DNA from 2 places in the Tumebacillus sp. BK434 genome. Region 1 is predicted to be linked to the other one. Evidence: a T-box and tRNA genes for the amino acid it is inferred to sense, from the RefSeq annotation. Region 1 holds a T-box; the other holds one or more tRNA genes.
What was found. A T-box is a leader RNA that pairs with one kind of tRNA and senses whether it is charged. The one in region 1 lies ahead of pheS (phenylalanine--tRNA ligase subunit alpha), so its partner is inferred to be a tRNA-Phe.

Region 1 (14,840 bases):
GTTTCCTTGAGCGCCTGCAGCACATTTTCATGCGCAGCCGTCACTTCTTCATCGGTCAGCGTGCGCTCTGCGGAGCGGTAGACCAGCGCATACGCGATCGATTTCTTGCCCTCCGGCACCTGAGCGCCTTGGTAGAAATCGAAGATGCGCGCGCTGACCAGCAGTTCGCCGCCGTTCGCGTAGATCGTGTCGAGCAGCGCTCCGGCCGGAACGTCTACGTCGACCAGCACGGCGATGTCGCGTTCCATGCTCGGGAACTTCGGCAGGGACGCGGTGACGGTGGTCGCACCGTGTTTCGCTGCCAGCAGGCGCTCGACGTCCAGTTCGAAGTAGTAGGTCGGCGCCAGTTCGGCCGCCTCCTCCGCTTCCGGGTGCAAGCCGCCGACGAAGCCGAGCGTCATCTCGCCTTGGAAAATGCGGGCGGTGCGGCCCGGATGCATCCCCGGCAGCTCGGTGCGCTCATAGCTGACACCGGAGATGCCAAGGCCGGTCAGCACGTTTTCAACGATGCCTTTGGCGGTGAAGAAATCGACCGGACGGGCCTTTTCCCCGATGCCGACCGGCGAGAAATTGCCGGTGACCAAACCTGCCAGGCGGAAGTGTTCGTGAGGCAGTTCGGAATCGATCTCATGCGGGGTGAACACTTTGCCGATCTCGAAGATCGCGAGGTCGTTTTCGCGGCGGTTGCGGTTGTACTGCACCACTTCGACCAAGGACGGCAACATGTGCGTGCGCAGCGCGTTGCGCTCTTCGGACAGCGGATGCATCAGCTCCAGCTGCTTCTCGAAGCCCGCTGTGGCAAGGCCCAGCTTCTCGAAATTGCCGATGTGGATCAGCGAGTAGGTCACCACTTCGGTCAGCCCCATGTGGATCAGCAGTTCGCGCGCGGAACGACGCAGCTTTTGCACCGGCGAGAGCTGCCCTTGCACGAGCGCCCCTTCCGGCAAGGTGACCGGGATCTTGTCATAGCCGTAGACGCGGGCGATCTCTTCGATCAGGTCTGCTTCGCGCAGCATATCCGGACGGCGGGTCGGCGGGGTGACATGGTGGGCGCCGTCCACTTTGAACCCGGACACTTCGAAGCCGAGGCGGCGCAGGATCGCGATCATTTCGCCTTCTTCGATCGCCGTGCCGAGCAGTTGGTTCACGCGCTCCGCACGCAGCGGCAGAACGTGCGGCTCGGCCGCTCCTGTCACCACTTCAATCGGTTGGCCGACGATCTCACCGCCGGCGAGCTCGACGATCAGCTCGGCTGCGCGGAGCAGGGCAGCTGTGACCATGCCTTGGTCGATCATGCCTTTTTCGAAACGCTTTTGCGCTTCGGAGTTCAGGCCGAGCGCTTTGCCCGTCTTGCGGGTGGTCGCCGGGTCGAAATAGGCCGATTCGAGGACGATCGCCGTGGTCGCAGCGTCGACTTCGGAGTTCTCGCCGCCCATCACGCCGGCCAGACCGATCGCTTTTTGCGGGTCGGCGATGACGAGCATGCCATGGTCGAGCGTGCGCTCGTTGCCGTCGAGGGTGACCAGCTTTTCGCCATCATACGCTTGGCGGACGATGATCGTGCTCTCCGCCACTTTGTTCAGGTCGAACGCATGCAAAGGCTGGCCCATCTCGAACATCACAAAGTTGGTGACGTCGACGACGTTGTTAATCGGGCGAACGCCGACGGAGAGCAGTTTCGCCTGCAGCCAGAGCGGCGATTCGCCGATCGTCACGCCTTGGATCACTTGAGCCGCGTATTTGGTGCAGTTCTCCGATTCGATTTTCACAGTCGCCGGGGACGCGCTGTTACCGTGCGGCTTGAACGTTTCGTTCAGCTTCACTTCGCGGCCGAGCAGCGCAGCCACTTCGTAGGCGACGCCGCGGTAGTTGAGCAGGTCGGAACGGTTCGGCGTCAGTTCCAGTTCGAGCACCGTGTCGTTCATGTACAGGTATTCGGTGATGTCCGTCCCGATCGGTGCGTCGGACGGGAGAATGTACAAGCCTTCGGTCTGCTCTTTCGGCAGCAGCTTGATGTCCAGGCCGATCTCTTTGGCCGAGCAGAGCATGCCTTGCGATTCGACGCCGCGCAGCTTGGCTCTTTTGATTTTGAAGTCGCCCGGCAGTACGGAGCCGATCACCGCGACCGGAACTTTCTGGCCCGGCGCCACGTTCGGTGCGCCGCAGACGATCTGCAGGTGCTCGCCGGTGCCGGCATCGATCGTGCAGACGCGGAGCTTGTCGGCGTTTTCATGCTGGCGAGTCTCGAGGACGTGGCCGATGACCACACCGGTGACGCCGAGGTTGAGCGGGGTAAATTCTTCGACCGGTACGCCGGCGTCGGTGAGCAGGGCGCCGATCTGTTCAGGGGTGAGATCCCCGATTTCTACATATTCACGAAGCCATTGATAGCTGATTTTCATTGTTTTTCCCTCCTGCTACACGCGAGACTTGAACTGCGACATCAGGCGCACATCGTTGGTATAGAAATGGCGGATGTCTTCGATGCCGTAGCGGCGCATCGCCATCCGCTCGACGCCCATGCCGAATGCGAACCCGGTGAACTCTTCCGGATCGTAGCCGGCCATCTCCAAAACGTTCGGGTGCACCATGCCGGCGCCGAGGATCTCGATCCAGCCGGTCTGCTTGCAGATGCGGCAGCCTTCGCCTCCGCACGTGTAGCAGGTGACGTCGACTTCGGTGGACGGCTCGGTGAACGGGAAGTAGGACGGACGCATGCGGATCGACACGTCTTGACCGAACATCTGCTGTGTGAACAAGGTCAGAATGCCTTTCAGGTCGCTCATGCGGATGTTGCGGTCAACGACCAGCCCTTCGATCTGCATGAAGACGTGAGAGTGGGTCGCGTCGTCGTCATCGCGGCGGTACACGCGACCCGGCGCGATGATGCGCACCGGCTGCGGCGAAGTCTCGCCGCGCTGTTTGGCCGCTTCCACATTGGCGCGCAGCACGCGGCCCTGCACCGGGGAGGTCTGCGTGCGCAGCAGCATGTCTTCCGAGATATAGAAGGTGTCCTGCATGTCGCGGGCCGGGTGGTTCTTCGGCACGTTCAAAGCGCCGAAGTTGTTGTAGTCGGTCTCTACTTCCGGGCCTTCTGCGATCTGGAAGCCGAGGCCGAGGAAGATCTCTTCCGCCTCGCGGATCAGGCGGTTCAACGGATGTTCGCTGCCAAGCGGAACATTGCGTCCGGGCAGGGTGACGTCGATCGTCTCTTCGCGCAGACGTTTCTCGCGCTCTTGGCGGCGCAAGTCTGACTCGCGCGCTTCCAGAGCTTGCTCCAGCGCTTCACGCACTTCGTTGACCAGAGCGCCGATTACCGGACGCTCTTCGGCGCTAAGGTCTTTCATGCCGCGCAAAGCGGCGGTCAGTTCACCTTTCTTGCCGAGGTAGGTCGCTTTCCAGTCACCGAGCTGTTGCAGCGATGTCTGCTCTTGCAGCTTCTCCAGCGCTTGTTCTTTCAGTACAGCAAGCTGTTCTTTCATTCGTGTTCCCTCCTGCTTCATGTATCCAAAATAAAAAAGACCTTCATCCCAGGCAAGGGACGAAAGTCTTCGCGGTACCACCCTAATTGAGCATGGGCAAAAACACCCACGGCTCCACTTCGTTTCCAGGTAACGGCAGTCTGCTGCCGGCTTGCCCTACACAGGTTGCAAGAACCGTTCAGGCAAGCAGCTCGGGAGTGAACTTCGGCGGTCGTCATCGCGTAAGGATGCTTGCAGTCTGTGGCATCCTCTCCCTGTACGCTTCCGAGCGCTTACTCTCTCCGTCCATGCTGTTGGTTGTTCGATTGTGCTATTGATTACTTAGTATAGTACAGGGCAAAAAGCTTTGCAACTGCAAACGTGCAAAATGAGGCCGTCCCTAACGGTCGGGTCCGGGTTCGCCGACCGGTTCGTTCGATTTGCGGACGAACTGAAAGTGGTAAAAAATCTCGATCCCGGCGACGAGCAGGCCGACAAACCAGGCAAACGTCCAGGAGACGTTCATGCCGGGCAGAAAATAGTTCCCGGCAAAAACGACGAGGGCGGCCAGCACGAGGTCGACGGCGACGGCGACGATCTGGTTCACCGCCCGCGGGATGATCAGGTCGGCCGCATAACCGAGCACGGCGATGATCAGACCGAGCATCACGGCATGGAACAGGTTGGCCTGCCCCCAGAGCGGGAAGAACAGCGCAATAAAATACACAGCTGCGATCATTGAGCCCAGTTTCACCACAAACGCAAGCAGATGTCGGTTCACTGCAAACACCTCCATAGAGGAAGTCTGCCCCGCCAGCAGGTGAACCATGCAAGTTCCTGCCATGCACAAGTTTCCGCCTGTGCCAGACCCTCCCTCAACAACAAAAGGCACCGCTCGCAGTGCCTCTCGCTTTCGCTTAGTGCGAACGTTGGCGCAGCGCTTCGTAGAGCATGACCGACGAGGCGATCGCCGCGTTGAGCGATTCGGCCTGTCCGGGCATCGGCAAGGTGATGTTGTGGTCGACCAGCGCGGTCACAGCGGCGCTCAGGCCGTGCGCTTCCGAACCGATTACCAGTGCGGTGCCTTGCGTGAAATCGTGCTGGTACACCGTCTTCTTTGCATCGACCGCCGTGCCGACGACGGCGACGCCTTGGCGCTGCATCGCGGGCAGGAACAGCTCCAGATCAACTTCGAAAATCGGCAGGTGGTACATCGACCCCATGGTCGAGCGCACCACTTTCGGATTGTAGAGATCGACACACGTTTTGCCGAGGAACACGCCGGTCGCGCCGACCGCATCGGCGGTGCGGATCATCGTCCCGAGGTTGCCCGGGTCCTGGATCCCGTCCAGCACCAGATACAGCGGGTTGTTCTTGTTCGCCAAATAGCCTTCCGCGTCGCCCGCCGTCTGCTTGATCACGGCGATCACGCCCTGCGGCGTCTTGGTGTCGGAAATGTGCTCCATCACCGACTCCGTCACTTCATACACCGCGGTGCCGAGCGAGGCGAGGCCGTTGATGATCTTGTCATAGCGCCCGGACTGCAGGTCACCGCTGAGCAGCACCGCTTCGATCGGTGCCCCGGATGCCACCGCATCTTCGACCAGACGCGTGCCTTCCGCTATGTACAGCCCTTGCTGATTGCGATATTTCTTCTGCTTGAGCGCAGCCCAGTCTTTGACCCGGCCGTTCTTGACCGACGTAATCTGTTCAAAATTCATCAGAGTCTGTTCACCCTTTATCTGTTTTCGTCAAGCTCATCTAAATCTTCATTCTTCCCAACCACCACCAGAACATCCCCTTGATGCAGAAGGTCGGTCGCGATCGGCGAGATGTTGATGTCCTTGCCGTGCTTGATCGCCATGACGTTGACCCCGTAACGGCGGCGCAGGTCGAGCTGTTCCAGCGACTTGCCGATAAATTTGCTCGGCGCCTGCAACTCGTAGATCGAATAGTCGGGAGCCAGCTCAATATAATCCAGGATGTTCGGCGAGACCAGGTTGTGCGCCACCCGGTAGCCCATGTCGCGCTCCGGATAGACCACTTTGTCCGCCCCGATCTTCTCCAGCACCTTGCCGTGCAGTTCATCCTGCGCTTTGACGACGATATACTGCACGCCGAGCTCTTTGAGAATCAGCGTCGTCAAAATGCTGTTCTTCACGTCGTTGCCGATCGCGACGATGACGACGTCAAAATTGCGGATGCCGATCGACTTCAGCGCGTTTTCATCGGTCGAATCGGCCGTCACCGCATGCGTGACCAAGTCGGCGATATCCTGAATGATGTCATCATCCGAATCGATGCCCAGCACATCGTAGCCCATCTCGTACAGCGTGCGCGCCACAGAAGTGCCGAAGCGTCCAAGGCCGACCACCGCGAATTGTTTTGCCATTGTAGTTTTCCCCCTTTGCCGATGCTTGATCGGTCACGTTCGGTAAGCAGCTTTTGTTCCTAGCATACCCCAATCATACGAAAAAAGGCCTGCCGAAGCAGGCCTTTCCAGCGCAAGTTACGCGTTTACTTTCGATTTTGCCAGGTTTGCCAGTTCTGCAAACGCTGCTGCATCGTTAACAGCGAGGTCAGCCAGCATCTTGCGGTTGACTTCTACGCCTGCTACTTTCAAGCCGTGAACCAGCTTGGAGTAGGACAGACCGTTGATGCGAGCTGCTGCGTTGATACGAGCGATCCACAGTTTGCGGAAGTCGCGTTTCTTCTGGCGGCGGTCACGGTATGCGTACAGCAGGGACTTCATGACCTGTGCATTTGCAGTTTTAAACAGACGATGCTTGGAACCGCGGAAACCGCGTGCAAGCTTCAGGATTTTCTTATGGCGACGGCGGGTAACAGTACCACCTTTAACTCTCGGCATTCTAAGTAACCTCCTATGCTGTGTTCAAACAGAAAATAATAGTCTTACAGGTAGGTGAGCATTTGCTCGATACGCTTTTGGTCGGACTTGTGTACAGTACCGCGCTTGCGCAGTTTGCGCTTCACTTTTTGCTCTTTGTTGGAGAACATATGGGAAGTGTATGCATGGCTGCGGGAGAGCTTGCCGGAACCGGTACGCTTGAAACGCTTCGCCGCGCCGCGATGAGTTTTCATTTTGGACATGGTGCGAACCTCCAATTGCTAGTTTAGTTGTTGGTGTTTTTCGGCGAAAGGATGATCATCATCGAACGGCCTTCAAGCTTCGGTGCACGCTCGAGGACGGCGATTTCTTCACATTCTTTAGCCAAGCGGGTCAGAACTTTGATCCCGATATCTTGATGCGTGATCTCACGACCGCGGAAACGGACGCTCGCTTTGACCTTGTCGCCTTCGTTGAGGAATTTGACGGTATTGCGCAGCTTCGTTTGGAAGTCGTGTTCTTCGATATTCGGGGTCATGCGGATTTCTTTGATGGATACGATCTTCTGGTTCTTACGAGCTTCTTTTTCTTTCTTGCTCTGCTCGTACTTGAACTTGCCGTAGTCCATGATCCGGCATACAGGAGGCTTGGCCGTGGGTGCCACGTTCACCAAGTCGAGGTTCTTGTCAGCTGCGATCTGCAGCGCTTCACGAAGCGACTTAATTCCGAGCTGATCACCGTTGACATCGATCACCCGCACCTCACGTGCGCGGATGCCCTCATTGATTTGAACATCGTCTTTGCTAATAACCTGTCACCTCCAGAGTTAATGGCCCAACCTGTGTTGAAGAAAAAAGAAATGCGGGATGTATTCGGAGAATACATCCCGCATGGTTACAGACGAAATTAAAATCCGCGCTGAAACGTTCGCATGACCCGGTCACAATCCTTCGAGGACGCTCTTCGGGTGAGAAGCGGGAAGCTTCTTCTTTCTTCACGTAGTATGCCATTAAACTTCTTTATGTAGATTACCCGAAACGAGATTGCCTGTCAACCATTTTTTATTGATCGGTCGCTTTTTGTGCGGGCAGGTCGGCCCACTGGTGCACCGTATGGCAGAGCGGACAGCCCCGGCAGACTACCGTCTTGTCGGCGAAGATCTTCGTCACCGTCTCCGCCAGCGGCGGCAGGCTCTCCCCGCCGGCATGGATGTGCAGCTTCTCCGGGGCGAGGCTGATCAAGGTGCTCATCAACATGTCCTCCACCACCGGGTCGGCGATGTCGCCCGGCTCGATCGGCTTGCCTTCCGCGTTGTACAACCGGGTCGTGTTCTCGTCTAAGCATACCATATGCAGCAGCGGCAGTCGCGGCTCCTGCACATCCAAAAAATAGCGCAGGATCTTCACGAACTCCTGATACTCAAGATCCATCAGATATTCGTCGATCGACTGCAGAGCCACGCGGTGCAAATCTTCCTGCAGCGACCGCATCCGGAAGCGCAAAAGCCCTTCGATCAGCAGTTCATGGCCCAAGAGCAGCTGCTCTTGCACCGACAAAGCGATGTGCTGGGCGCGCAGCGGCTTGCCGTCTTGGCCGAGCAGTCCGGCCAGCATCTTGACCGCAGAGTCGGCGAGGTATTCCACTTCATCCGCCCCGTAATAATAAAAGTCGCTTGCCACGATCTTTTGCAGTTCATACCGCTCCCACACGTCTGTGACAAACTCTGCGATCCCTGCGGAGATGACTGCCATTGCGATCTCTGTGCAGTTGTCTTCAATGCCTTCGCTCGTCCCGCTCACTCTGTATGTATAAAAGGTGTACTTCCCGCGCGAACATCGCTCGCCGATCAGCCGGATGCCGTGCTCTTGCCACAGCTGCTCCCGGGCCTGCTCTAAAATGGCGCACAGCTCTTCGGCGTGTTTTTCCGCCCCAACGGTCAGTTTCTTCAACCCGCATCTCCCTCCTTCCAGATCGATCCAGTCTGTCCAATGTGTTATGGATAAGTGTATGCAAGCACAGAGGCTCCTATACAACTTTTAGGTGGAGATGATGCCAAGATGTGTGCGGAGAGCGGACAGCCCCGGCATGGGACACTAAGCCCAGCACATGCTGTGACATCTGGAAAAGGGAGGTCCTACACGCTGATGCGTAAACGCTCCGTCTGCCAATGGTTCCTCGTAGCCGTCTGCTCGATCGCGCTCGCCCTGTCCGGCCCGGCCGGCATGCCGGCTCGCGCGCAAGGGACCGGCGAGGTGACGCTCGCCAACGTATTTCCGAAAGTGGACCAGATGCAGACCAACTCCTACCGCTTTCAAGCGGCCGCCGGCCCGGTCACGATCTCCGCGCCCGGCATGACGACCGGCCAGTATCTGTCCGTGCGGGTGGAAAATGCGACCACGCATGATATCGTGCATGATGAATTGATCGGCCGGGACGAGCCTGGCGCAGAAGAGCCTGTCAGCCAATCGACCAGCTTTGCTCTGTCCTCGCCAGGTGCCTACAATCTGCTGATCAGCAACCTCTACCTCGGCGACTCGGGCGCTGCGACGATCAATGTCACGATCAGCGGCACCGGCCTGACCGTCCCTGACACACTGGTGCCGGAACTGACCATGCGTGCCTTTACGCGCGGCGAAGTGATCACCAAGCCGTTCGATCTGGCGCCCAGCGTGTCGTCGAAAGTCCCGTCGGCGAAACTGCACCTCTATCTGGACGGCGAACTGCACAGCGAGACGGCGCTGACCACTGGCACCCATTCGGCGATCATCAACCCGGCGTCGTTTCAAGACGGCTTTCATGAGCTGACCGTCACCGCGTCGCGGCCAAACTCCGCCAATGAGACGGTGCTGTTCGGCACTTTCTTCTCATCGGTGCGTCCGTCGTTCCTCGATGTTCCGCCGACGTTCTGGGCGTACGGACATATTGAGGTCTTGCATGAGCTCGGCATGATCACAGGCTATGCAGGCAATTTCCAGCCGAACAAGCAGAGCTCCCGCGCCGAATATGCCACCCTGCTCGCCAACTATTTCTTCTCGCCGGAAGAAATCGCCGCCGCGCCGGTGAAAGGGCCGTTTGCCGATGTGGATCAAAAGCACTGGGCGGCGAAGATGATCAATCTGCTCGCCAAAAACAACATGATCACAGGCTCTGTCAACGCCCGTGGGCAGCAGGTGTTCCGCCCGGGCGACACGATCACCCGCGCGGAAGCAGCCGTGATGGTCGGCAACATCCTCGGCTTTTCCCAACAGGATATCACCGGCCAGACCACTTCGCTCTCCGACTTCGCAACAGTTCCGTCCTGGGCCAAGCCGTCCGTGCTGATCATGAACCAGTACGGCTTCCTAAACGGCATCCCAGAGAATGGCCGCTACTATTTCTACCCGTTCCACCACCTCACCAAAGCGCAAGGTGCGACGATCTTGGCGAAAGTGATCGGCTATTAAGAAACAAAACCGCTCCCGAATGTGGGAGCGGTTTCTATTTTTTCGTCGGCAGCGACACGGTAAACGCCGTGCCTTCGCCCGGCGTGCTGTCGACGCGGATCTTGCCGTGGTGCGCTTCGACGATCCATTTGGCGATCGAAAGTCCCAGTCCGGTGCCGCCGTCAGACGAGGTGCGGACTTTATCACCCCGATAGAAGCGGTCGAACACGAACGGCAGGTCTTCGCGCGCGATGCCTGCGCCGTTGTCCTCGACGACGATCTCCGCGCCGTGCGCGCTGCGGTTGCAGGCCACGTGCACCTTGCCGCCTGTGCCGGTGTATTTCAACGCGTTGTCGAGCAGGATTACCAGCAGTTGGCGCAGTCGGGCTTCGTCCGCTTCGATGCGGATGCCCGGCTGCAGTTTGGTGGTCAGCTTGATCTCGCGCAGTTCGGCCATCTGGGCGAACTGCCAGGAGATCTCGGCCAGCAGCGCATCGAGCGGCAACAGTTTGCGCTCGATCTCCAACTGGTTAGAGTCGGAGCGGGCCAGCGTCAGCAGGTCGCTGACCAGCTTGTTCATCCGCCGCGCCTCTTTGTAGACGCCGGCGATCTTTTCGCTTTCCTCTTGGATCGTGCGCTCCGGATGGCGGAACAGCAGCTCCGTTTGCGACTGGATCACCGCCAGCGGCGTGCGCAGTTCATGGGAGGCGTCGGCGACGAACTGCTGTTGTTTTTCCCACGAGATGCGGATCGGCACCAAGGCCCGTCCGGCCAGAAACAGGCCGGCGAGGATCGTGACGATCCCGCCGAACAGCGTGCCTGCGCTCAAGACGGTCAGCAGGCGGTTGAGAATCGCCTGTTCGGAGTCGATGTTGCGCACCAGCTGCACTTTGGCGAGCGACACTTTGAACAGGTTGCCTTTCAGCTCGATCAGCGTGTTGCCGGGCGTGCCGATCGTCAGCACGCGATAGCTGTGCGCGCCAAAGCGGTACGTTTGCGGGAGATCGTGCGGCGCGATCTTTTGAAATTCCAGCACGTCCGCCTCTTCCATCTCCTCTTGGCTCGGATTGGTGTTGATCAGTTTGCCTTCTGTCGTCCAGGCCAGCAGGACGGCTTGGCGGTCCAACTGACGGCCGACGGGGCGGAACATCGGACCCTGATCCCCGTTGAACATGCGCTGTGACTGGTCGACCATGGCGGCGTCGACCTGATCGAGCAGCCGCTCTTCCATGTAGAGATAGAGCATGGTGCTGCCCGCGATCAATATGACAAAAAAGACGAGTGCGTTTAAGAAGACCAGTTTGTTGCGGATCTGCGCGAACATCAGCCGATCTCCTTCAGCATATAGCCGACGCCGCGCACGGTGTGGATCAGGCCGTCGCAGTTCTGCAGGGCCAGCTTTTTGCGCACATAGTGCAGATAGACATCTACGACCCCCATATTGGTGTCAACGTCGAATCCCCACACGCGGTCAAAAATCTGCTCTTTCGTTAAGATCTGCCCCCGGTTGAGCAGCAGAAACTCCAGCAGCTTGTATTCTTTCGCCGTCAGTTTCAAAGGCGCGCCTTCCACAAACGCATCAAATTCTTTCGCTTTCAGCACGAGCGGCCCGCAGACCACTTCACCGCTTTCACTGACGCCGCCTTTGCGCCGCAACAGCGCGCGGGCGCGGGCGAGCAGTTCCTGAAAGGCAAACGGTTTGGTCAGATAATCATCCGCCCCCGCGTCCAGCCCCTTGACCCGGTCTTCCACCGAATCGCGGGCGGTGAGCAGCAAGATCGGGGCTGTGCTTCCCGCCTTGCGCAGCGCTTTGATGATCTCCAGCCCCGTTTTGCCCGGCAGCATGATGTCCAGCACGAGCAGGTCGTAGATGCCCTGCCCGGCATACAAGAGCCCGTCCAATCCGTTGTCGGCTCGGTCGGTCTGGTAGCCTTCTTCTTCAAAAACGTCTGCCACCGCCTTCAAGAGCGAAGCATCATCTTCGACGATCAGCACTTTCATCGCATCGCCCCCTTTTTCCAGTGTGTTCAGCTACTGGGTAAATACTCGAAAAGGACAGGCAATCCCTGCCTGTCCTTCCCGAAACGCTTTTTAGTCGATGCGCAGCGAAGTCGGAGCCGGAATTGCCGAGGTTGCCGCTGCCCCTTCGATGCTGCCCGGGAAACCGCCGAATACCTGACCACCGAAGCCCGGACCGCCGTGTCCGTGGTCGCGTCCGCCGCCGAATTTGCCAGTGCTGTTGATCATCTCTTGCAGGTGTTCAGCGGTCAGCTTCGCTTTCATGTCATCCGCCTGCTCCTGTGTGATCTTGCCGTCGGTCACTGCCTGCTCCAAATGCTTTTGCTGCTGGGTCTGCAGGAACTCGATCAACTTGGCTTCGGTGATGCCTTTTCCTTCTGCGATCTGCTTCAGCGTCTTGCCTTCCTGTTGCGCGGTGCGCAGCTCCGTTTCGGTCAGGCCGAGGAACGTTGCCAGCTCCTCGCCACCGCCCGGACCGTGCAGGATGACGTGTCCTTTGCCGCCGGGGCCGATTTTGCCGGTGCTGTTGATCATCTCTTGCAGGCGTTCGGTCGTCATGCCCGCTTTCATCTTATCCGCCTGCGCTTGGGTCAGCTTGCCGTCGGTCACCGCTTGCGCCAACTGTTTTTGCTGCTCGGTCTGCAGGAACTCGATCAGCTTCGCTTCGGTGATGCCTTTGCCTTCTGCGATCTGCTTCAAGGTCTTGCCTTCCTGCTGGGCGGTGCGCAGCTCCGCTTCGGTCACGCCGAGGAAGGTCAGAAGCTCGCCGCCGCCAAACTGGATCTTCATCATTTTCTTGCCGGCTGCCGGCGCTTGCTGCTGTTGCTGCGTGGTCTGGTTGTCGGTCGTGGCTGCCAGCGCGGTGCCGGAACCGGCCAACACGGCCGCGATCCCCAAGGTCATCAAGAATTTCGATTTTCTGCTCATCATATTACACTCACCCTTTCGGTTGTAATTGCTTGCCTGTCTCCCTTACAACCTCAGTATGGAGCAGCATCTTTAGATTTTCTTTAAAAAAAGCCCCTCCGAAGAGGGGCTGGAACATTTATTTTGTCAACATGTGGAACACTTGCTCCACATCTTTATCGCCACGGCCGGAAATGTTGATGATGATGATCTGATCGCGGGACATCTGCGGGGCGAGCTTCATCGCATGCGCGACCGCATGGGAGCTTTCCAAGGCCGGGATGATGCCTTCGGTGCGGGAGAGCGCTTGGAACGCGTCCAGCACTTCGTCGTTGCTGACGGCAACGTACTCGGCGCGGCCCGACTCCTGCAGGTGGGAGTGTTCCGGTCCGATGCCCGGGTAATCCAACCCGGCTGCGATCGAATACGTTTTGCGCGGATTGCCTTCTTCATCGAGCAGGACGAGGCATTTGAAACCGTGGATGACAGCCGGAACGCCTTCTGCCATCGTCGGCGCCTGATCCGGCTCCACGCCGATCAGCCGCACGCCCGGTTCATCGATGTAGTGGGCAAACGCGCCGATCGCGTTCGACCCGCCGCCTGCGCAGGCGATCACCGCGTCGGGCAGCCGGCCTTCTTTTTCGAGAATCTGGCGCTTCGACTCTTCGGAGATCACCGCTTGGAAATGTTTGACCATCGTCGGGAACGGATGCGGGCCAACGGCCGACCCGAGCAGATAAAAGGTGTTCTGGTAATTTTGCACGAGATCGCCGAGCGCTTCGTCGACCGCGTCTTTCAAACGGCCCTGGCCTTTGTCGACAGCGACGACTTTCGCACCGAGCAGTTCCATCCGAAACACGTTCAACGACTGGCGGCGCGTGTCTTCCGCCCCCATGTAGATCGTGCAGTCCATATCGAACATCGCGCAGACGGTCGCCGTGGCCACGCCGTGCTGACCGGCGCCGGTCTCCGCGATGATCCGTTTGGCGCCCATGCGCTTGGCGAGCAGGATCTGCCCCATCACGTTGTTGATCTTGTGCGCGCCGGTGTGATTGAGATCTTCCCGCTTCAAATAGATCTTCGCCCCGCCGAGCTTCTCGGTCAGGTTCTTGGCGAAGGTCAGCGGGTTCTCCCGCCCGACATACTCGCGGAGGTAGTAACGGAATTCTTCATTGAATTCCGGGTCGTCTTTGTATTTGTAAAATTGCTCGCTCAAGTAGTCCATAACTTCCTGCAGTTCCGGCGGCACGTAGCTGCCCCCGAATTGTCCAAACCTGCCTTGCGTGGTCTCTGTGCTCATCTCAACTTCCTCCTCAGAAAATGTAACTCTAACTTTACTGACTTCTCATCTATGGTTAATTATAACAGAGCATTTCAACGCATTCAATCTGGTCTCCTGGAACTGGTATAATCAAGAATAGGTATCAAGATGGAGGAGGTTAAATCTGATGATCGAGTGGAACGGACGGGAGTTTGAAGGTGAGGACCTGCGCGACGAGGATTTTACGGAAGGGGAGCTGCGGGACTGCAAGTTTGTGAATTGCGATTTCCGGCATGCGGAGATGAAAGAGCTGCAGACGCACGGGTGCCAGTTTGTCGGCTGTGATTTCAGCGGGGCGCTGCTGAACAACTCGGTGCATCACAACGCAGCGTTTGTGAACTGCCAGTTCGAGGCGGCCAACCTGTTTGTGACGGAGCTGAAAGGGTGCAAGCTGACCGGGTCGAGTTTTGTGGAGGCGGTATTGACCGGTGTGACGATCGCCGGCGGCGACCTGTCGTTCGTGAACCTGCGTTCGCAGGACCTGAAGGGGCAAAAGCTGCGCGGGGTGCGCTTCGTGGAAGCGGATCTCTACGGCTGCAGCTTGGAAAAAGCCGACTTGCGCGACGCCGACCTGAGCCGCGCCAACCTCGCCCACACCAAGCTGAGCGGCGCAGATTTTCGCGGGGCGGCGATGGACGGCGTGCCGTTTGAAAACATGGACGTGCGCGGCGCGAAACTGGACATGGAGCAAGCGGTGCTGTTTGCCAGAGCGCACGGAGCGAAGGTGGATTGAAGAAAGCATGCAAATAGCCCTGATGTCAGGGCTTTTTTGATTGGCTGCGCTGTCGGTGCACGGCCGCACGGCGCTTCCATGCAAAAAGAGAGCGGTGGTCAACCCCACGCTCTCCGGATCTGACGTATGC
Region 2 (14,840 bases), on a different contig from region 1:
GCTCATCAAGATCCGCCAGCGCTTGACCGGCCTCGTGAGCAGCAGCTTGATCGTCCCGTCCTGATGCTCCGACGACACGATGTCGGTCGCGATGACGATGACGAGCAGGGGCAGGAACAAGGAGATGCCAAACTGCATGAAGATCCGCGCAAACGTTGTCGCGCCCGGTTCGGACGGGTTGATGTCGCGGTCCAGATAGTATTTGTTCTGTTCAATCCGCAGGGTCATCTGCGTGCGGCGCGCCTCGTCGAGCGTCGGGTTGGCGAGGCGGCGCTCCGTCTCGGTGATCTCCTTGCCAAGCTCAGCGCGCCAGTCGGTGACGCCGGTTTGGGCCTTCATCTTCTGCTGATCGTGATATTGCCCATAGGCAAACAGCGGAATCAGCACGGCGAGGATCAGCATGACGACGAGGAAGCGCTTTTTGCGCAGCACCTTCAGCGTCTCGTTGCGTGTCAACTGATAGAGGTTACGCAATCGAATCACCTCCCGTGATCTCGAGGAACAGTTCTTCCAACTGCCCCTGCACCTGCACGCCGTACAGCTTGATGCCGGCATTGATCAACTGCTGATTGACGAGCGCCGTCTGGTCGGTGGTCAGCACGGCGACGATCTTGTTTTCGCCGAGCCGCTCGACCTGTGCGGCGCCAACTTCCGCTGCGATCAGCTCACAGGCCTGCTCGCGGTCATCGACCGTCCACTCGACGCGGTTGGTGCCGGTGTGGACGATCTCTTCGACGGTCGCCACCTTTAAGATCTCGCCGTGCGAGAGGATGGCGACGCGGTCGCACATCATCTGGACTTCGGCCAGCATGTGCGAGGAGACGAAGACGGCGAGGCCTTCCTCCCGCGCCAGGCGGCGGATGAACTCGCGCAGCTCGCGAATCCCCGCCGGGTCGAGCCCGTTGGTCGGCTCGTCCAGGATCAGCAGCTTCGGGTTGGCGAGCAGCGCCTGCGCGATGCCGAGGCGCTGGCGCATGCCGAGCGAATACGTTTTCACTTTGTCATGAATCCGCCCGTCCATGCGCACCAGCTTGACCACTTCTTCGATGCGCTCATCGGGCAGATCGAGCATGCGGGCAAAATGTTCAAGGTTCTGCCAGCCGGTCATGTACTTATACAATTCGGGATTCTCGACGATGCAGCCGACACAGCGCATCGCTTCGATGAAGTTTTTCTGCACATCATGGCCGCCGATCAGGACTTCGCCTGCCGTCGGCTTGATCAGGCCGACGATCATGCGGATCGTGGTCGTCTTGCCCGCACCGTTCGGGCCGAGGAAGCCAAACACTTCGCCTTCGAACACATCAAACGTGATGTTTTTGACGATGTTGCGGCCGCGGATCGTCTTTTGCAGCTTGCGGACAGACAGCGCGACAGGAATGTTTCTATCGTTCAAGCGTTGCTCCTCCCAGCTTGTGAAGATGTGAATCGTTGTGAAAAGATGCACGATCTCTCGTCTCTATGATACACTAAAGCAAGGGAGGTGCCGTACACGAAAATGAAGAAAAAACGTTCTTTTTTATGGGGCAGCGTCGTCACGTTGGCACTGGCCAGTGCAGCGGTCCTCAGCGCCGGATTCATCCTTGCGCTCTCCGAGCCCGGCGAGGCAGCATCCACGCTGCAGTCCCATCCGGCTTCCACGGCGCAGCAAGAGGCCCAGCCTGCCGTCGCCGTCGACAAGAAGGCGGATGATCCACTGCTGATCGTCGCGATCGGCGATTCCTTGACCAAAGGCATCGGCGACACGTCGGGCAAAGGATATGTCGGGAATTTGAAATCACGCCTTGAGGCGGCCGGACAGAAGGTCAACGTCCAGAACCTCGGTATCAGCGGACTCGAATCGACCGAGCTGGTGAAGTCGGTGCAGAATCCGGGCGTGCAGCAATATTTTCAAGATGCAGAACTGATCATGGTCTCCATCGGAGGCAATGACATTACACACTCCATCGGCGGAGTGGATAAACTGATCGGCGCTAAAGGCGTCGATGAGAACACCATTTTGGAAACGCAGGCGGCATACACGAAAAACGTGCAGGAAGTGCTGGCTTCGATCCGCAAAAGCAACGCAAAGACGCCGGTCATCGTCTTGGGCTTGTACAACCCGTTCGAAGGGCTGTTCGAAGATCAAGGCAAGTCGGACCAGCTGCTGCTCGACTGGAACGAGAACCTGCGCAAAGTCGCGCAAGCTTATCCGCATGTCAAAGTGGTGCCGATGTTCGACCTGTTCCAATGGAACAACAGCACGTTGCTGTCCTACGACCATTTCCACCCGAACAACGAAGGATATGCGAAGATGGCGGAGCGGATTTACAGCGGCTTGCCAAAAGAGTTTTTGAAATAGCGATGCGAAAGACCTTCCCCGGAGCGGGAAGGTCTTTTTTAGTTCTCGTAGGTGTCCAGATACCGCGAGGACTTGCCCTTGGCAGGGGGCGCTTGTAGCATCCAATATGATCTGCAGTCTACTAGCCGCACGTCGCCAGCGCAAAAAAAGACCGCCGGGTTGCTTGCCCCCGGGCGGTCTGCTTGCCAATTATTTCGGGCGGATTTCTTCCACGCCGTTCATGTACTTGCGCAACGCTTTCGGGATGTAGATCGAGCCGTCTTGGCGCTGGTGGTTTTCCAGGAGCGGGATCAGGATGCGCGGAGTCGCCACCGCTGTGTTGTTCAAGGTGTGGCAGAACTGCAGCTGCCCGTTTTCATCGCGGAAGCGGATGTTCGAGCGGCGCGCCTGGAACTCGTGCAGGTTGGACGCCGACTGCGTTTCGCCGTAGCTCTCCCGGCTCGGCATCCACGTCTCGATGTCGTACTTTTTGTACACGCCTTGCCCGATGTCGCCGGTGCAGACGCTGACCACGCGGTACGGCAGTTCCAGCAGTTGCAGCAGGTCTTCCGCATTTTTCGTGATCGTCTGCAGGATCGCTTCCGACACTTCCGGGTCGTTTTTGCAGAGCACCACCTGCTCGACTTTGGCGAACTGGTGCACGCGGTACAGCCCGCGCACATCGCGGCCCGCCGAACCGGCTTCGCTGCGGAAGCAGTTCGAGACGCCGGCAAAGCGGATCGGCTCCTCGACATCGACCGTCTCGCCGCTGTAGTAGGAGACGAGCGGCACTTCCGACGTGCCGACGAGGTACTTGTTGTCTTCCAGCGCATAAGTCTGGTCCAGACCCAGCGGGAAGAAGCCGGTGTTGGTGAACATCTCTTCGCGCAACATCACCGGCACGTCAACCACCGTAAAGCCGCGGTCGGTCAGCAGGTCGATCGCCAGCGACTGCACCGCACGGTGCAGGTAGGCGCCGATGCCTTTCAAATAATAGTTGCGCGTGCCTGCGACCTTCACCCCGCGCGGGATATCGAACAGGTCGTATTTTTCCCCGAGCGCCACATGGTCGAGCGGCTCAAAGTCGAACACCGGCACGTCACCGACCCGGCGCACTTCCACGTTGTCGGCGTCCGATTCGCCGATCGGCGTGTCCGGCGAGATGATGTTCGGCACACGCAGCATCAGTTCGCGCAAGTTCGCTTCCACGTCGTTCAAGGAGCTCTCCAGCAAGGTGATGTCCGCGTTGATCTTGCGCACCTGCTCTTTGGTCTGCTCCATCTCGTCTTTCTTGCCTTGTTTCGCCAGCTGCGGCATCATCTGCGACAGCTGGTTGCGCTGCATGCGGTACTGCTCCAACTCCTGCAGGATGCGGCGGCGCTCGACGTCAAACGTCAGCAAGCCGTCGATCGACACCTCGATGCCTTTTTGCTTCGCGACCTGCTGCACCATTTCCGGATTCTCGCGAATGTAGCGAATGTCCAACATGTTTCATGCACTCCTCACTGTAAAATTTTTCCGAAAAACACAAAGAGCGCCCACATCCCTTTGGGACGAGGAGCGCTCTTCTCGCGGTGCCACCCAACTTGGCCAAACATCTGCAACAGACAATCTGACCCTCTTTGCACTGCTGTAACGGGCAGTCCCCGGTCTGCTCTTCGCAGACGCCTCCGAGTTGGATGCTCTTCACCGGCATAATTCCGCTCTGTAGATTTTTTCTATTATAAGATAAGATGTTACGAAATGACAATGGGTATTCTTTTTGCCAGCAATTCTTTCACCATTTCGGGAAAACATGTACAATAGACAAGTTAGACTGAAACAGGTGAAACGGAAGGTGACTATAGATGAATCAAAACTTGAGACGTGAAGACATCGAGCTTCTCGCGCCTGCAGGCAACTGGGAAGCGATGCGTGCAGCTGTGGCCAACGGGGCGAACGCCGTCTATTTCGGCGTCGAAAAGTTTAACGCCCGCGCCCGGGCGAACAACTTCTTGATGGAAGAGCTGCCGGAGATCATGGAGTTCTTACATATGTACGGTGTGAAGGGCTTTCTGACCTTCAACATCCTCGTCTTTGAAAATGAGCTGGAAGACGCCAAAGAACTGATCGATGCCTGCATCGACGCCGGGGTAGACGCGGTGATCGTGCAAGACCTCGGCCTGGTCAAGATGATCCGCGAGATCTCGCCCGACTTCCCGATCCACGGATCGACGCAGATGACGATCACCTCTTCGGAAGCGGTGGAGTTCACCAAGCCCTACGACATGGAGCGCGTCGTCCTCGGCCGCGAGAACTCGCTCAAGCACATCCAAAAGATCGCGTCCGAAACGGGCAGCGAACTGGAAGTGTTCGTGCACGGCGCTTTGTGCGTCTCCTACTCCGGCCAGTGCCTGACCTCGGAGATGTGGGGCGGCCGCTCCGCCAACCGCGGCGAATGCGCACAGGCCTGCCGCCTGCCGTATGACATGATCGTCGACAACGAGCACAAAGACATGGGCAACATCGCCTACGTCCTGTCGCCGAAAGACCTGTCCGCGCTGGAACTGGTGCCGGAGCTGATCGAAGCGGGCGTGACTTCCTTCAAGATCGAAGGCCGTTTGAAAGCTGCCGAATACGTGGCGAACGTCACCGCGAAGTACCGCAAGGCGATCGATGCTTATTTTGCCGGGGCGGACTACGACCCGCAGATCATCGACATCGCGGAGCTGGAGCAAAGCTTCTCGCGCGGCTTCACGCACGGCTTCCTCTCCGGCACCAACCACCAGCAGCTCGTCGACGGCACGTTCCCGAAAAAGCGCGGCGTGTTCCTCGGCAACGTGAAAAAAATCTTCCGCGACGCGATCCTCGTCGATCTGCAAGCGCCGCTGAAGCGCGGCGACGGCATCGTGTTTGACGCGGGCGACCCGACCCAGGACGAAGAGGGCGGACGCGTCTATGACCTGCGGATCAAAGGGCAGAAGATCGAAGGCAAAGTCGAAGCGGGCATGTACGAGATCGTCATGGGCCGCCATGACGTCGACCTGAGCCGGATCAACGTCGGCGACAAAGTGTGGCGCACCTCCGACCCTGAGCTGGACCGCCGCCTGCGCAAGACGTTTGAAACGGAAAAGCCGTACCACACCTTCCCGGTCAACGTCTCCGTGTACGGCAGCATCGGGCAGCCGCTGATGACGATCTGGACGGACGTCAACACCGGCCATGAAGTCACGATCTCCTCGGACAAACCGGCCGAAGCGGCGATGAAGCGCCCGCTGAACGATGAAGTGCTGCGCGATCAGCTCGGTCGTCTCGGCGGCACCGTCTACCACCTCGGCGACCTGTCGCTCGACCTCACAGGCGATCTGATCGTGCCGATGTCGGAGCTGAACCGCATGCGCCGTGACGCGGCCGAACAGCTGCTGGCGCTGCGCGTAGCACCGCGCCAGTATCAAAAGCGTGACATCGACGTCTACGCCGACACGGCGGCTGCCGATCCGGCCAACGGCGCCGAAGCCAGCCTGATCGCGCTGTGCCGCTCCTTGGAGCAGATCGAAGCGGCAGGCAAGACCGATGTCGATTATATCTACGCCGACTTTGAATTTGTCCGCGACTATCCGAAAGCGGTCGAGTCGGCGCGCCAAGCGGGCAAGAAGATCGCCCTCGCCACCCCGCGCATCCTGATGCCGGGCGAGCGCGGCATCCTGCTCAACATCATTAAGGCCCAGCCGGACGGGATCTTGATCCGCAACACCGGCGCTGCCTATTTCTTCGAGCAGGAGCGCCCGGAAGGCATCGAGCTGATCGGCGACTTTTCGCTGAACATCGCCAACCACAAAGCGGTCAACCTGTTTCTCGATCGCGGCATGAAGCGCGTCACCGCCTCCTACGACCTGAACACCGAGCAGATGGTCGACCTGCTCTCTCAGTCGGACGCCAGCAAGATCGAAGTGGTCATTCACCAGCACATGCCGATGTTCCACACCGAGCACTGCGTGTATGCGACCTTCCTGTCGGAAGGCACCGACTACACCAACTGCGGACAAGTCTGCGAGAAGCACCGCGTTTCGCTGCGCGACCGCGTCGATTTTGAACATCCGGTTCGCGTCGACACCGGCTGCCGCAACACCGTTTACAACGCGGTCGACCAGTCCGGGGCCGAATTCCTCCAAGAGTTCCTCGAATACGGCGTGAACACCTACCGCGTCGAGTTCCTCGAAGAGGACGGCGGACGCGTGCAGGAAGTGCTGAAACTGTACCGCCAAGCCCTGCAAGGCGAAGTGACCGGCACCCACGTCTGGCGCACGCTGAACGCCACCAACCAGCTCGGCGTCACGCGCGGCCAGCTGACGAAGACGGGCATCACGCGCGGCTAAAGGGAAGAGCTGCAGAAGCTGATCTTAGGATCAGCTTCTTTTGCATTTAGAAATTGGCTCCTGACGATGTACGATTGACTGGACGCTTTATCATGTTAAAATACGGGTATTGGCTCTATTACTTTCTTTCTTTTTATAAAGGGGGGTAGGCCGATGCTCATCCACGGGAATGCGGAAGCGAACGGATTGATCGTCCAGACGATCGTCGACGGCTGCGGCGTGTTTATGAACCGGGCCAGAACGATTTTGGGCGAGAAAGGGATTGTCGAGATTGATGAACACGGTTGGTACCCGCTGCAAGCGGTTTTGGAAACGTTAGACGAACTGAAGCGGACGGTCGGCAAAGAGATCATCTGTGAGATCGGCAAGCATGTCGCCATGCGGGCGAAGGAGATCGAAGGCGTCCACACTTTTGAGCAGGCGATGCACGCCTTAAACGACATTTGCCACTTCCACCACCGGGGAGTCGGCAGCAGCGAATTGGCCTATCAATGCCTCCAGTCCGAACCGAATCAATTGCACATCATCTGCCACAATCCGTATCCCCACAGCTTCAACTTGGGAATCATTCGCGGCATGGCCCGAAAATTCTCGATCCTGGTGCGCATCGAAGCGCTGCCGTCCGTACATCGTGGCGGCGAGTTTCTCGTGACCCTGTAGCTCAAGTCCCAAGTGAATATAAAATGGCATCATCATAAAAAGACCACGTTCCCGGGGAACGTGGTCTTTTCCTGTCTTGCGCTTACGGCCAGCGCAGGCCTTTCGGGTAGTGATTCTTCACCACGCCGCCGGACTGTTTACCCCAGCCGAGCGGAAACCCGTCCACGGTGAGCACAACCCAGCCTCTGGCGCTGTCCGCCGCGACCGTCTCGCCGCGCAGATACTGCAGCGTCTGCGGGCTGTCGGCCGTCAGCGGCACCGTGTGGCGTATTGCTTGTGCAGGGAGGCCCAGCGCGAGGGCATGGCTCGGCTCGAAGCGATTCTTCTTCAGCGTTCCCAAGTGCCAGCCCGGACGCACCACTTTCAGCCCCTTGAGGTCGGGCAGCCCGCTTGGCACGAGATAGAGGTTGTCCCCGAAGAGCAGAAATTCGCCTTCCGGGGTGCTGTGCAACGCTTCTTCGGCAAACTGCCGGTAGCTTTTCAGCGCCTCCGCCGGAAGCTTGACCGGCTTGACCTCTTTGCGGCGCGGGGCCGGCTCGCCATCCGTCTTGCGCAGATGCGCCACATAATGCCCTTCCCCGCGCAGGCGATGCGGCCACAGGCGGGCCGTCTTGGCCAGATCGGCCCGGCCTGCGTCGGCCCACTCCGGGCGGCCCGGCGCAAAGTGGTCGAACGTGTGAATGGCCAGCACTTCAAACTCCGCATACTTCTGCAAAAACGCTTCGATCAGCCCTTCGTTTTCCGCGGGCGCAAACGTGCAGGTCGAGTACACCAGCGTCCCGCCCGCGCGAAGCATTTGGGCGGCCGCATCCAAGATGTCGAGCTGGCGCAGTGCACAGGCGGTGACATGCCCCGGACTCCATTCTCCGCAGGCATCGGGGTCTTTGCGGAACATGCCTTCGCCCGAGCACGGCGCATCGACCAATATCTTGTCAAAAAAAGCGGGGAAGCGCTCGGCGAGCCGGTCGGGCATCTCGCTTGTGACGAGCGCATTTTGCACGCCGCACCGCTCGATGTTTTCGGAGAGGATCTTCGCCCGCTGCGGATGCGGCTCATTGGACACGAGCAGCCCCGTCCCTTGCAAAAGGGCGGCGAGGTGCGTCGATTTCCCGCCCGGAGCGGCACACAGATCGAGCACGCGGTCGCCTGGCTGCGGCTTGAGCACTTCGGCGACCGACATCGCGGACGGCTCTTGAATATAGTAGATGCCGGCCGCATGGTAGGGATGTTTTCCCGGCCGCTCCGGCGCTTCGAAATAAAACCCGCCCGGCACCCACGGCACCGGCTCCAGATGAAACGGCGCGAGCTGCAACAACTGCTCAGCGCTTGTTTTTAACGTATTTACGCGCAATCCCTGTACGGAAGGACGATCGAGCGTTTCGCGAAACGCTGCGTATTCATCGCCCAACAGCTCCTGCATGCGCGTCAAAAAAGCTTCCGGATATATCGTCCGCACTTCTGCCAAGGACATCATCTCCCTGCCCATTAGGTTTTCCGGAAGTATATCTTACCATGTGTGGAAACGCGCGCATAGCATCCCGCTAAGGAGCTCGCATCACAGGGTCTTTTTTCATTGCAACGGAGGGAAACCTATAATACAATTCGCGTAGAATGTCACGGCTCACGAGAGCAGGGGGAACAGAAGCTTGAAGACTGAACAACTGCAAACTTACCGGGCAGCGGGATACCGCCTGCTGCCTGTCAAACGTACATATGACGGGGTGACGCTCGACCCGGCGGAAATTTACGAGCGCTTGGGCTGGCAAGGCAAGCATCATTTTTTGCTGGAGTCGGGCAAGATGGGCGACTTCTCGTTTGTCGGCGGGGAACCGTTCGCCACGCTGACCGCCAAAGACGGCCGGATCGAGTTCGTCCACGGCGAACACCGCGAGGAGCGCACAGGCGATCCGCTGGAGATGCTGCGCGAAAAAATGGCCTTGTTCCGCGCCCCGCGCCTGGCCGGCTTTCCGAAGCTGCGCGGGGGAGCGGTCGGGTTCTTGGCGTACGACACGGCACGCTATATCGAGCGCTTGCCGGAGCAGAGCCGGGATGACCTCGGGACGCCCGATCTGTATTTTGTTTTTGTGGACAAACTGTGTGTGATCGACCACCGGAATGGAACGGTGCATCTGATCGCCCATGCCGATCTGCAGGCGGAAGACGGACTGGCGCAGGCGGAAGCGTCCCTGGCGGAGATGGAGCAGAAACTGTTCCACGGCGCGTCGCAAGCGCCGCTTTTTCCCGTGCTCACCGCGCAGGAGGACTGGAGCTATTCCTTCTCGCAGGAAGCGTTCCAACAGGCGGTGCTGAACGTGCAGGAATACATCCGCCAAGGCGACGTGTTTCAAGTGAACCTCTCCGTGCGCCAAGGCCGGACGCTTGGCGCGGCGCCGTATGAGATCTATAAACATTTGCGAAAAATCAACCCGTCGCCGTACGCGAGCTATCTGCATTTCCCGGAGTTGCAGCTCGTGTCCTCATCGCCGGAGCTGCTGGTCAACGTGCTGCAAGGCGAATGCAACACCCGCCCGATCGCCGGCACCCGTCCGCGCACCGGCGATGCCGTGCAAGATCGGCAGGCGGTGGAGGAGCTGCGCAGCAACGAAAAAGAGATCGCCGAGCACATCATGCTGGTCGACTTGGAGCGCAACGATTTGGGGCGCGTCTGCCGCTATGGCTCGGTGGAAGTCAATGAGCTGATGGCGATCGAAGAGTATTCGCACGTTTTCCACATCGTCTCCAACGTGCGCGGGCAACTGGCAGACGGCCGCGACGCCTACGATGTGATCCGCGCAACGTTCCCCGGGGGCACGATCACCGGCGCACCGAAGATCCGCACGATGGAGATCATCGAAGAGCTGGAGCCGACCCGCCGCGGGATCTACACCGGGTCGATCGGCTGGATCGATTTTGACGGCGATATGGAACTGAACATCGTCATCCGCACCTTGCAGGTGCAGGACGGCAAAGGCTATGTGCAGGCGGGGGCGGGCATCGTGATCGATTCGGTGCCGGAGCGGGAATACCACGAATCCCTGCGCAAAGCCAAAGCGCTGTGGGTCGCGATTGAACAAGCGGAGCAAGCCGCGCAGAAAGGGGGCGTCCAGGCATGATCCTGATGATCGACAACTATGATTCGTTTGTGTACAACCTCGTGCAATACTTGGGCGAGATGGGCCATGAGCTGGTCGTCCGCCGCAATGACGGCATCTCCGTCGAGGAGATCGCCGCGCTGAATCCCCGCGTGATCGTCATCTCCCCCGGGCCGTGCTCGCCGAACGAAGCGGGCGTGTCCTTGGAGGTGATCCGCACCTTTGCCGGCAAAATTCCCTTGCTCGGCGTCTGCCTTGGGCACCAGTCGATCGCGCAGGCGTTTGGCGGCCATGTGGTGCGGGCCGAGCAGCTGATGCATGGGAAAACGTCGCGGATCGAGCATGACGGGCAGACGATGTTTGCCGGGCTGCCCTCGCCGCTTACCGTATGCCGCTACCATTCGCTGATCGTCGAGCGCGAGACGCTGCCGGAGTGTTTTGAGATCTCGGCATGGACGGAAGCGGGCGAGATCATGGCGATCCGCCACAAGGAGCTGGCGGTGGAAGGCGTGCAGTTCCACCCAGAGGCGATCTTGACCGAGCACGGCAAGCAGATGCTGCGCAACTTTTTGGAAAGGCAGGGGCTGGTATGCTCGTCTATCTAAACGGTCGCATCGTTCCGGCGGAGGAAGCGACCGTGTCCGTCTTGGACCATGGCTTCCTGTACGGGGCGGGGCTGTTTGAAACGATGCGCACCGCGGGCGGTGTTCCGATGTTCTGGCCGGAGCACGCCTGCCGCCTGCGCGAATCGGCCGCGTGGCTGAGCATTCCGCTTCCGTGGAGCGATGCGGAGCTGGAGAGGGCGATTGTGGAGACCGTGCGGGCAAACGGTCTGGAGGAAGCGTACGTCCGTCTCACCGTCTCGCGCGGAGAAGGGGCGCTCGGCCCCAGCGGCAAGACGTGCGCGGCGCCGACGCTGGTCATCTATGTAAAAGAGCTCGTCCTGCCGCCCGTGACAGGGCGCAATCTGGTCGTATTGACAACGGTTCGCAGCACTCCGGAAACGCCGGTGCGGGCGAAGACGCTCAACTACCTGAACAGCCTGCTCGCCTATCGTGAACTCGAGCAGCGCGGTGCAGCAGAAGGGATTCAACTCACCCAGGACGGGTATATCGCCGAAGGTGCGGTCAGCAACCTCTTCTTCGTCGTGCAGGGTGAAATCTGGACGCCTGCGCTCGAGACAGGCTGCCTGCCGGGCATCACGCGCGACTGGGTGCTGCAGCAGTTGCCAGTGATGGAGAAGCGTTTCACGCTCGCGGACATCGCGGGCGCCACCGAAGCATTCACCAGCTCATCTGTCGTCGGGATTCTCCCGGCCACAGCCATAGAAGGCGTGCCGATCGGCTCTGGAGAGCCCGGCCCGGTGACCCTGCAACTCATCGAAAACTGGAAGAAAAATACTTGAGAAATACCTCTTGCAAACTACTATACGCCATGATATATTAATACCTGTCGCCGCGAGAGATGCGCAGCGGCAACCGTCGGACAGAGGTAGTCCAGTTAAGGGCACGACGTCCTGTACGTGAGCCATTAGCTCAGTTGGTAGAGCAACTGACTTTTAATCAGTGGGTCGAAGGTTCGAGTCCTTCATGGCTCACCATGCGGAAGTGGCTCAGGGGTAGAGCATCGCCTTGCCAAGGCGAGGGTCGCGGGTTCGAATCCCGTCTTCCGCTCCATTTTTCTTCTTTAAAACAAAATATGCGGTCGTGGTGGAATGGCAGACACGCACGCTTGAGGGGCGTGTGGGGCAACCCGTGGAAGTTCGAGTCTTCTCGACCGCACCATTTTGGGGGTATAGCTCAGTTGGTAGAGCACCTGCCTTGCAAGCAGGGGGTCAGCGGTTCGAATCCGCTTATCTCCACCAGTTGCCTTTTTAGCTCAGTAGGTAGAGCGCATCCATGGTAAGGATGAGGTCATCGGTTCGATTCCGGTAAAAGGCACCATTTTTCTTGGCTCGTTGGAGAAGCGGCTTAACTCACCGCCCTTTCAAGGCGGCATTCACGGGTTCGAATCCCGTACGAGTCACCATTTTCTTTTCCCGTAACAAAACAACAGATGGCTCGGTAGCTCAGTCGGTAGAGCAGAGGACTGAAAATCCTCGTGTCGGCGGTTCGATTCCGTCCCGAGCCACCATTTTTGGATGCGGGCCCATAGCTCAGTTGGCTAGAGCGCACGACTGATAATCGTGAGGTCGGAAGTTCGAATCTTCTTGGGCCCACCATTCAACTTACGCAAACAAGGGTTCAAGCCTATAAACTCAGTATGCGCGAAAGCGGTGTCTCCTGACACCGCTTTTTTATTTTGGCATACATTGCTACTAGCAGAGAGGAGGAGCGTGGATGCCTATTGGCGGAATCAACGTCTTTGCCTTTAAAGTCAACGTCATCGACAAAGGATACATTAACATCGGGCCTTCCTTCGTGCAGGATTGGAATGGCTACAGCAAGCAGAACTACGGTTCCGGGGAAGCAAACGGTGACGTGGCCGCACAGTTTGCAGGAGCAACGAACATTCTGGATACAGATCTCGCCGATCAAAATATCAATCGCACCAGCGCCGTGTAGCAAGCGCCAGCAGCATCAAAAAATCGTCGGTTCGCACCTTGCGCCGACGATTTTTTATGGTTCGCTTTGGATGTTGATCCGCCGGCCGGCGCTGTTCTTCTTGCGTCGGCGCGGCAGCCGGATCTCTAACAGCCCATGGCGATAGATCGCTTCAATGTTCGCTTCTACAATCGGCTTGTGAATGGGGATCGAAAGTGAAAAAGCGCCGACAAACCGCTCCGCCCGTACCGGGTGCAGGTCAGGGTAGGGGCGCTCCAGCGTTCCTTCCACGATCAAATGCCCATGCTGTGTGTAGACTTCCACAGCGGACATGTCCTTCAAGCCGGGCAATTCAACATGCACGAGGATCTGCTTTTCCGTTTCAAACAGGTCGACGGCCGGTTTCGAGGAGGGGGCAGTTGAAGACGGCGCATCGGCCGACCCGATCGTTCCGTTTCCCCGTTCATAGCTTCGGAGATCTTCACCGCTGCGGTTCTGTTGTTCTGCATCGGGGATCACAGAGAGAATGTCCGTCCAGAAGTCATCCCCGAAGAACTGACGGGCTTGTTTTTCCCAACGGGTCCAACTTCGGTTGTCTTTCAACGGTGATTCCCCCCTTTTCCTGCGGTCATAGATAGCCTATGCGGACAGAAAATCAGGTGTGCGTTTGGGCGGATGTCACCACCTTCACGTTGCGCACATAGGCTGAAGTAATGAGGAGGTGGGCGAGATGGCTTTTACCATTAATATCTTCTGTATCAAAGTCAACAACGTGGAGAATGCCTCCGCGCTGAACGTCGGGCAAAACCTCCTGAATGACTGGAAGAACAACTCCAAATACAACCAAGGCTTTGGCAACTTGAACGGAGACGAGAACGTCCAGAAGCGGCTGCGAAGCCGTGTGGACGACCCGGATTTTATCGACGCGCCGGTCCGAGACACTTCCGTGACCCAACTTCCTTCCTTATTGGGGTGAGATGATGCAGATCAACGTAATGAATGTGCGAGTGACAACGTTTGACAAAGCGTTCATGACCATTGGCCCGAGCATCCAAAACGTGGTGCGCGGGCGGCAGAATCAGAATCAGGGGTTCGGAGAGGTCGAAGGCGATTTCAATACGACAGAAACGACCCGTTTTGAAGTGGACGACCGTGATGGAATCGACTTTCCGGTCCATCGTGTCCACATCAACATCGCAGGGAAACGCAAATGAAAGTGTTTTTTGATGTGAAAAATATCCGCATCAGTTCGATGGAGAACTCAGCACTGAACGTCGGGAAAAACTGGCTGGTCTCTGCTGTTCCAGGACGAGAAGCTCAACACGAGAGCGAGGAAGAAGGTGAAAGCGGCCGTGTGGGACGTATGGCAGGCCCTGCAGCAGCTCGAGGCCCGCATTCGCAGACTGGAAGCAGAAAATGTTGAATTGCGGCAGCAACTGAAAGCGGGCAAACGTCCATTAAAAGTCAAGAAAATCGTCTACCATGTTCATTCGCTGCACATCCAAGAGATGAAAGGCACGATGAATCTCGGTATCTCCGCCCCCTTGCCGGAAGAGGAAATGGAGCAGTTTCGCATGGAAATGCAAAAACAGCAAGATTGAGAACTGTCGACAGCTCAGGTTGACAGTTTTTTTATGAGTACGACCTCAATTATTGGGCATCTTGTGGAAGGAAGTTCATAATTCGTTATCGAAGAATAGCATGATGCTGATTAACACAAGCACCGCTTGACTTGTGTCAGGCAGATACATAAAGGAGGTAACAATCGTGATTAACAAAGTCTATGACAGTGTACAAGAAGCCATTGCAGATATCCAAGACGGCGCCACCATCATGGCTGGCGGTTTTGGTCTGTGCGGCATCCCGGAGA

Region 2: it has a tRNA-Phe gene. The T-box ahead of pheS (phenylalanine--tRNA ligase subunit alpha) is inferred to sense a tRNA for this amino acid. The anticodon was not compared.

The regions. Positions count from the first base shown of each region.
Region 1 is NZ_SLXS01000005.1:11,221-26,060, forward strand. It holds gene pheT (phenylalanine--tRNA ligase subunit beta) at 1-2,402, opposite strand, end outside; gene pheS (phenylalanine--tRNA ligase subunit alpha) at 2,418-3,482, opposite strand; T-box leader at 3,535-3,779, opposite strand; gene EV586_RS13710 (DUF2512 family protein) at 3,862-4,242, opposite strand; gene EV586_RS13715 (TrmH family RNA methyltransferase) at 4,379-5,182, opposite strand; gene EV586_RS13720 (potassium channel family protein) at 5,200-5,853, opposite strand; gene rplT (50S ribosomal protein L20) at 5,971-6,330, opposite strand; gene rpmI (50S ribosomal protein L35) at 6,375-6,572, opposite strand; gene infC (translation initiation factor IF-3) at 6,596-7,117, opposite strand; gene ytxC (putative sporulation protein YtxC) at 7,371-8,258, opposite strand; gene EV586_RS13745 (S-layer homology domain-containing protein) at 8,454-9,752, shown strand; gene EV586_RS13750 (sensor histidine kinase) at 9,787-11,055, opposite strand; gene EV586_RS13755 (response regulator transcription factor) at 11,055-11,732, opposite strand; gene EV586_RS13760 (hypothetical protein) at 11,823-12,677, opposite strand; gene trpB (tryptophan synthase subunit beta) at 12,796-13,956, opposite strand; gene EV586_RS13770 (pentapeptide repeat-containing protein) at 14,105-14,710, shown strand.
Region 2 is NZ_SLXS01000006.1:114,842-129,681, forward strand. It holds gene EV586_RS15630 (ABC transporter permease) at 1-474, opposite strand, end outside; gene EV586_RS15635 (ABC transporter ATP-binding protein) at 467-1,381, opposite strand; gene EV586_RS15640 (GDSL-type esterase/lipase family protein) at 1,499-2,341, shown strand; gene serS (serine--tRNA ligase) at 2,531-3,808, opposite strand; gene EV586_RS15650 (U32 family peptidase) at 4,168-6,675, shown strand; gene EV586_RS15655 (hypothetical protein) at 6,829-7,335, shown strand; gene EV586_RS15660 (RsmF rRNA methyltransferase first C-terminal domain-containing protein) at 7,418-8,791, opposite strand; gene pabB (aminodeoxychorismate synthase, component I) at 8,982-10,448, shown strand; gene pabA (aminodeoxychorismate/anthranilate synthase component II) at 10,445-11,032, shown strand; gene EV586_RS15675 (aminotransferase class IV) at 11,017-11,832, shown strand; tRNA gene EV586_RS15680 (tRNA-Lys) at 11,952-12,027, shown strand; tRNA gene EV586_RS15685 (tRNA-Gly) at 12,029-12,103, shown strand; tRNA gene EV586_RS15690 (tRNA-Leu) at 12,128-12,211, shown strand; tRNA gene EV586_RS15695 (tRNA-Ala) at 12,216-12,291, shown strand; tRNA gene EV586_RS15700 (tRNA-Thr) at 12,295-12,370, shown strand; tRNA gene EV586_RS15705 (tRNA-Glu) at 12,379-12,455, shown strand; tRNA gene EV586_RS15710 (tRNA-Phe) at 12,485-12,560, shown strand; tRNA gene EV586_RS15715 (tRNA-Ile) at 12,572-12,648, shown strand; gene EV586_RS15720 (spore germination protein) at 12,767-12,991, shown strand; gene EV586_RS15725 (Hsp20/alpha crystallin family protein) at 13,046-13,573, opposite strand; gene EV586_RS15730 (spore germination protein) at 13,701-13,946, shown strand; gene EV586_RS15735 (hypothetical protein) at 13,951-14,184, shown strand; gene gerPC (spore germination protein GerPC) at 14,323-14,571, shown strand; gene EV586_RS15745 (CoA transferase subunit A) at 14,741-14,840, shown strand, end outside.